Linked DNA regions of Cupriavidus taiwanensis LMG 19424. The protein of the gene in region 1 interacts with the protein of each later gene in a pairwise test. Links are inferred from orthologs where the notes say so. Each region holds a gene or a part of one and is shown in the gene's direction. Other genes may lie near its edges. The genes, in order: RALTA_RS08330 and RALTA_RS09010.

Region 1 (3,304 bases):
GCCGTGCTGCAGCAGCCCGGCAAGGAAACCGCTGGCGCCGAAGCCCGCCACGTAGACGCGCTGCGCCCCCAGGATCGCCGAGACCGCGCGCTCGCATGCCTGCGCGTCGATGCCGCGCCTCGTGGCTTCGGCATTGGCCGCCGCATCCTCGAGCGAGGCGGCGAACACTTCGGCCACGGTGGCGGGTCGTTCCAGCTCGCTGCGCAGCCGCTCCACCGGCGCCAGCGTGGCTTCGAAACCGCGCACCAGCTCGGCCCGGAACTGCGGATAACCGTCGAAGCCGAGCGCCCGCGCGAAGCGGTTGGCGGTCGCCACCGAGACCTCGACCGCCGCGGCAAATTCATCGATGCGCATGGTTGCCGCGCGGAACAGATTGGCCAGCACGTATTCCGCCATGCGGCGGTGCGCCGGCGTCAGTGCCGGCAGGCTGCGTGCAATGCGGTCCGAAATCGAATGGCCAATGGGCATGGTGGAAGCGGTTGATCGACTGCGCATTAGCGGGCGCGTCGTTGTGAAAATGAATTTACACGCAACCGACTTACAAGAAAATAGAGTTTTGCCAGACCAAGGGTAATCCCTGAATTCGGCGGCTTTAGCGGCACTTTCACGGTGCATGCATTGACGCGCTTCGACCCGCTTTGGCGCGCCCCTTGCACCGGCACGGCGTGCCGCGCACCGGAAACGCTACAATGCGGGCCAGCGCCACAGCGCAGGCCGCGGCCCGCGTTCACGGCGCTTTTTCTGTTTTTCACTCAGGCATTTCCCCTCTCGTGATCCGAATCGACCAGCTAGTCCTTCAGCGCGGCACCAAGGTGCTGTTCGACCACACCAGCGTGACGCTCAACCCGGGCGAGCGCGTGGGCCTCGTCGGCGCCAACGGCAGCGGCAAGTCGACGCTGTTCGCGCTGCTGCGCGGCGAGCTGCATCCGGACGGCGGCGATGTCAGCGTGCCGGCGCAGTGGCGGATCGCCCACGTGGCGCAGGAAACGCCGGCGGTCAGCCGCACCGCGGTCGACTACGTGATCGACGGCGATACCCGCCTGCGCGAGATCGAAGCCGCCATTGCCGCGGCGCAGGCCAGCGGCGACGGCAGCGCCGAAGGCGAAGCCCATGCCGCCTATGCCGACGCCGACGGCTACACCGCGCCGGCGCGTGCCGAGGCCCTGCTGCTGGGCCTGGGCTTCACGCTGGCGCAGGTATCGCAGCCGGTGGCATCGTTCTCGGGCGGCTGGCGCATGCGCCTGAACCTGGCACAGGCGCTGATGTGCCCGTCGGACCTGCTGCTGCTCGACGAACCGACCAACCACCTGGACCTGGACGCCATCGTCTGGCTGGAAGACTGGCTGGCGCGCTACCCGGGCACGCTGGTGATGATTTCGCACGACCGCGAGTTCCTCGACGCGATCTGCAATGTCACGGTGCATATCGAGAACCAGCAGCTGCGCCGCTACGGCGGCAACTACACGCTGTTCGAGACCCTGCGGCTGCAGCAGATGGCGCAGCAGCAGGCCGCCTACGCGCGCCAGCAGAAGGAAATCGCGCACCTGGAATCGTTCATCACCCGCTTCAAGGCCAAGGCGACCAAGGCGCGCCAGGCGCAGAGCCGGGTCAAGGCGCTGGAGAAGATGGAGCGGCTGGCGCCGGTGCACGTCGCCGCCGGCTTCGCCTTCGAGTTCCGCGAGCCCGATGCCGCGCCCAACCCGATGATGGTGCTCGACGGCGTCGATTGCGGCTACGCCGAAGCCGATCCGCCCGTCACCATCCTGCACAACCTGGCACTGTCGATCCAGAACGGCCAGCGCATCGGCCTGCTGGGCGCGAACGGCCAGGGCAAGTCGACACTGGTCAAGACCCTGGCCGGCACGCAGGACCCGCTCAAGGGCACCCTGCGCCTGGGCAAGGGACTGCAGATCGGCTACTTCGCCCAGCACCAGCTGGAAACGCTGCGCGACCACGACTCCGCGCTGCAGCACCTCGCGCGCCTGGCGCCGGACGTGCGCGAGCAGGAACTACGCGACTTCCTCGGCAGCTTCAACTTCCGCGGCGACATGGCCACCACGCCGATCGAGCCCTTTTCCGGCGGCGAAAAGGCCCGGCTGGCGCTGGCGCTGATCGTCTGGCAGAAGCCCAACCTGCTGCTGCTCGACGAACCGACCAACCACCTCGACCTCGATACGCGCGAGGCGCTGACCATGGCGCTGGCGCAGTTCGAAGGCACGCTGATCCTGGTCTCGCACGACCGGCACCTGCTGCGCGCCACCGCCGACCAGTTCATGCTGGTGGCCGACGGCACCATCCGGCCTTTCGATGGCGACCTGGACGACTACCGCGACTGGCTGCTGCAGCAGGCCGCGGCCAAGCGCAATGCCGCCACCGCCGCGCACCAGGCGGAAAACGCCGGCGAGGCCGCCGTCAACCGCAAGGACCAGCGCCGCGCCGAAGCGGACGAGCGCCAGCGGCTGTCGGCGCTGCGCAAACCGCTCACCAAAGAACTGGAAAAGGTCGAAAAACGCATGGCGGTGCTGCAGTCCGCCAAAGCGGAGATCGACCAGTTCATGGCCGACGAAGGCAGCTACGCCGAAGCCAACAAGATGAAGCTGATGGAGATGCTCAAGCGCCAGGGCGAGGTCAACGGCGAGCTCGAGACGCTGGAAGAAAAGTGGCTGGAACTGCAGGAGCAGATCGAGCAGATTGCCTGATCGGTCTGGGGTTCGAGTCTCCTCCCTCGCACCACCGCAAAAGAGAAACGGCGCCGATGGCGCCGTTTCTCTTTGTGTCGTTCGCTTACCCGAGGGCTCAGCGGAAATTCTTCTCCCTGCGGATCAGCCCCACCGCCAGCGTCAGCGTCAGGATAAACAGCCAGATCAGCGACCAGGCCGGCACCGACAGCCCCAGCACCGGCGGCAGCGGCGCAGTGCACAGGCCGTCGGAGTAGAACAGCTGCGGCAGCACCTTGGCGGTGGGCAGCGCATTGACCCAGTTCTCGAGCGGATCGATGCCGCACGATGCCTTGGGATTGAGCAGCAGCGACACATGGTAGACCGCCACCGCAATGCCGGCGATGCCCGACAGCATGCCCAGGCCCTGCCACAGCGAGCGCGTGTTCTGCGCCACCGCGGCCAGCAGCGAGAACAGCCCGATGCCGATAAAGGCGAAGCGCTGCATCACGCAGAGCGGACAAGGCTGGTAGCCCTTTTCGATCTGCAGGTAGAGCGCGACGCCGACCAGGGCGAAGGAGACGATGGCAATCAGCAGGAAATAGGCGCGGGAATTGGCTTGCATCATTGGAACCCAGGTGATCCGG
Region 2 (3,706 bases), 140 kb from region 1 along the record:
GCTCGGTTGCGTCGCGCTCGATGCCAACCATTGCGAGCTGGATGCCGGCGTGATTGCCAGCGCACATGCGGCTGGCCTGCGCGTGCTGGCCTACACCGTCAACGATCCGGCGCGGGCGGCGCAGTTGCTGGCCTGGGGCCTGGACGGGGTGATTACGGACGCGGTCGACCAGATTGCTCCGTGATGCCGATTGTTGTGCGAATGTTGCGGATTCGCCGAATGCGCCGGGAATTGTCGCGCCGGTGTGTTTCGTATCGCGAAAAGTCCACATTGATCAAGCGCAATCCGTGCTATCCTTACCGCCGTGAAGACTTAAGGTCCTTCCCCGCACAACTTGCCCTTTCGGGTCTGGTGAGGCGGCCATTACACGCGGCACCCTGGTGGTGCCGTTTGCGTAAGCGCCAGCGCTGGGCTCCCAAGAGTTGTTTGCGATCCGCTAACCGGTCAAGCCGTGTCGCGGAAGGTTGAATAACCCGCTGAACTCCGGCAGACCCGGAGAAAAGTGAGCGTCCCATGATGCAGCAGTACCAGAGCAATTCGTACCTCTTCGGCGGCAACGCCCCCTATGTCGAAGAACTGTACGAAGCCTACCTCCAGAACCCCGCCTCGGTTCCCGATAATTGGCGCGCGTACTTCGACGCCATGCAGAACGTTCCCGCCGTCGACGGCTCGAACGGCCGGGATATCCCCCACGCTCCCATCGTTGCCTCGTTCGCCGAGCGCGCCAAGCAAGGTCCCATCCGCACCATCGTTGCATCGGCCGATTCCGACATGGGCCGCAAGCGCGTCGCTGCCACGCAGCTGATCGCCGCCTACCGCAACATCGGTTCGCACTGGGCCGACCTGGACCCGCTCAAGCGCCAGGAGCGTCCGCCCCTGCCGGATCTGGACCCCGCCTTCTACGGTTTTTCCGAAGCCGATCTCGATATCGTCTTCAACGCCAGCAATACCTACTTCGGCAAGGAGTCGATGAGCCTGCGCGAGCTGCTCAACAACCTGCGCGAAACGTACTGCGGCACCATCGGCTTCGAATTCATGTACGTGAGCGACCAGGCGCAGAAGCGCTGGTGGCAGGAGCGCCTGGAAACCACGCGTTCCAAGCCGGTGTTCACGCTGGAAAAGAAGAAGCACATCCTTGACCGCCTGACCGCGGCCGAAGGCCTCGAGCGCTTCCTGCACACCAAGTATGTCGGCCAGAAGCGCTTCTCGCTGGAAGGCGGCGAGAGCTTTATCGCAGCCATGGACGAGCTGATCCAGCACGCCGGCAGCAAGGGCGTGCAGGAAATCGTCATCGGCATGGCCCACCGCGGCCGCCTGAACGTGCTGGTCAACACCCTGGGCAAGATGCCCGCCGACCTGTTCGCCGAGTTCGAAGGCAAGCACGTCGACGACCTGCCGGCCGGTGACGTCAAGTACCACAAGGGCTTCTCGAGCGACGTCTCGACCGAGGGCGGCCCGATCCACCTGTCGCTGGCATTCAACCCGTCGCACCTGGAAATCGTCAACCCGGTGGTCGAGGGCTCGGCCAAGGCCCGCCAGGAACGCCGCGGCGCCGTCGGCAACATGGAAGTGCTGCCGGTGCAAGTGCACGGCGATGCCGCCTTTGCCGGCCAGGGCGTGGTCATGGAGACGCTGAACCTCGCGCAGACCCGCGGCTACGGCACGGGCGGCACGATGCACATCGTCATCAACAACCAGATCGGCTTCACCACCTCCGACCCGCGCGACGCCCGTTCGACGCTGTACTGCACGGACGTGGTCAAGATGATCGAGGCCCCGGTGCTGCACGTGAACGGCGACGATCCCGAAGCCGTGGTGTACGCCATGCAGCTGGCGGTGGACTTCCGCATGGAGTTCAAGAAGGATGTCGTGGTCGACATCATCTGCTTCCGCAAGCTGGGTCACAACGAGCAGGACACGCCCGCGGTCACGCAGCCGCTGATGTACAAGAAGATCGCCCAGCACCCCGGCACGCGCAAGCTGTACGCCGACAAGCTGGCCGCGCAGAACCTGGTCCCGGCCGATTTCGGCGACGAGAAGGTCAAGGAATACCGCGCCGCGATGGACGCCGGCAAGCACACCGCCGATCCCGTCCTGTCGAACTTCAAGAACAAGTTCGCCGTGGACTGGATGCCGTTCCTGAACCGCAAGTGGACCGACGCCGCCGACACCGCCGTGCCGGTGACCGAGCTCAAGCGCCTGGCCGAACGCATCACCGCCATCCCGGAACACCTGAAGCTGCACCCGCTGGTCGAGAAGGTGGTCAAGGACCGCGCCAACATGGGCCGCGGCGACCAGCCGCTGGACTGGGGCATGGGTGAGCACCTGGCCTTCGCCTCGCTGGTGGCATCGGGCTATCCGGTGCGCATCACCGGCCAGGACGCCGGCCGCGGCACCTTCACCCACCGCCACGCCGTGCTGCACGACCAGAACCGCGAGCGCTGGGATGCCGGCAGCTATGTGCCGCTGCAGAACGTCTCGGAAAACCAGGCACCGTTCACGGTGATCGACTCGGTGCTGTCCGAAGAAGCCGTGCTCGGCTTCGAATACGGCTACTCGACCGCCGAACCGAATGCGCTGGTGATCTGGGAAGCCCAGTTCGGCGACTTCGTCAACGGCGCCCAGGTGGTGATCGACCAGTTCATCTCGTCGGGCGAAGTGAAGTGGGGCCGTGCCTCGGGCCTGACGCTGATGCTGCCGCACGGCTACGAAGGCCAGGGCCCGGAACACAGCTCGGCCCGTATCGAGCGCTTCCTGCAGCTGTGCGCGGACCACAATATGCAGGTCTGCCAGCCGACCACGCCGGCCCAGATCTTCCACCTGCTGCGCCGCCAGATGATCCGCCTGTTCCGCAAGCCGCTGGTGATCATGACGCCGAAGTCGCTGCTGCGTAACAAGGATGCGGTGTCGCCGCTGTCCGACCTGGCCAAGGGCCACTTCGAGACCGTCATCGGCGACCACGAAGAACTGAACGCCGGCAAGGTCAAGCGCGTCATCATGTGCTCGGGCAAGGTCTACTACGACCTGGTCAACACGCGCAAGGAACGCGAAGCCAACGACACCGCCATCATCCGCCTGGAACAGCTGTACCCGTTCCCGCACAAGGCGCTGGCCGCGGAACTGAAGAAGTACCCGAACGCCAACGAAATCCTGTGGTGCCAGGACGAGCCGCAGAACCAGGGCGCCTGGTTCTTCGTCCAGCACTACATCATGGAAAACATGACGGACGGCCAGAAGCTCGGTTATGCCGGTCGCCCCGCTTCGGCTTCGCCGGCGGTGGGCTACTACGCAAAGCACAACGAGCAACAGAAGGCGCTGCTGGACGCGGCCTTCGCCAAGCTCAAGGGCTTTGTTCTGACCAAGTAATCAGTCGGCAGCCACGGCGGCGCGCGCAGGCGCGCCGTGGCATCGCCTGCATCAAGACAACACGCATAACACGAGGAATTCACCACCATGGCTATCGTTGACGTCAAGGTTCCGCAACTCTCCGAATCGGTCGCCGAAGCGACCATGCTCAACTGGAAGAAGAAGCCCGGCGAAGCCGTTGCCCAGGACGAGATCCTGATCGAAATCGAGACCGATAAGGTCGTGCTGGAAGTGCCGGCCCCGTCGGCCGGTGTGCTGTCGCAGATCGTCAAGAACGACGGCGACACCGTCGTGGCCGATGAAGTCATCGCCAAGATCGACACCGAAGCCACCGCTGGCG

What was found.
Region 2: the proteins of RALTA_RS08330 (region 1) and RALTA_RS09010 interact in binary tests that used the Escherichia coli proteins (3 or more experiments, as listed by UniProt). The link is inferred for Cupriavidus taiwanensis LMG 19424 from one-to-one orthologs.

What each region holds. Positions count from the first base shown.
Region 1 is NC_010528.1:1,828,586-1,831,889, forward strand. Bases 245-3,234 are described here. They hold RALTA_RS08330 (ATP-binding cassette domain-containing protein), read left to right. Parts: upstream 245-770; coding sequence 771-2,699; downstream 2,700-3,234. Other genes in these bases: RALTA_RS08325 (MurR/RpiR family transcriptional regulator), read right to left, coding at 245-468; RALTA_RS08335 (disulfide bond formation protein B), read right to left, coding at 2,797-3,234. Outside these bases: more of RALTA_RS08325, read right to left, coding at 1-244; more of RALTA_RS08335, read right to left, coding at 3,235-3,282. UniProt on the Escherichia coli protein: Genetic data indicate it may be involved in ribosome assembly or function.
Region 2 is NC_010528.1:1,967,923-1,971,628, reverse strand. What follows is about bases 175-3,566. They hold RALTA_RS09010 (2-oxoglutarate dehydrogenase E1 component), read left to right. Parts: upstream 175-513; coding sequence 514-3,366; downstream 3,367-3,566. Other genes in these bases: odhB (2-oxoglutarate dehydrogenase complex dihydrolipoyllysine-residue succinyltransferase), read left to right, coding at 3,454-3,566; ugpQ (glycerophosphodiester phosphodiesterase), read left to right, coding at 175-184. In the rest of the region: more of ugpQ, read left to right, coding at 1-174; more of odhB, read left to right, coding at 3,567-3,706. UniProt on the Escherichia coli protein: E1 component of the 2-oxoglutarate dehydrogenase (OGDH) complex which catalyzes the decarboxylation of 2-oxoglutarate, the first step in the conversion of 2-oxoglutarate to succinyl-CoA and CO(2).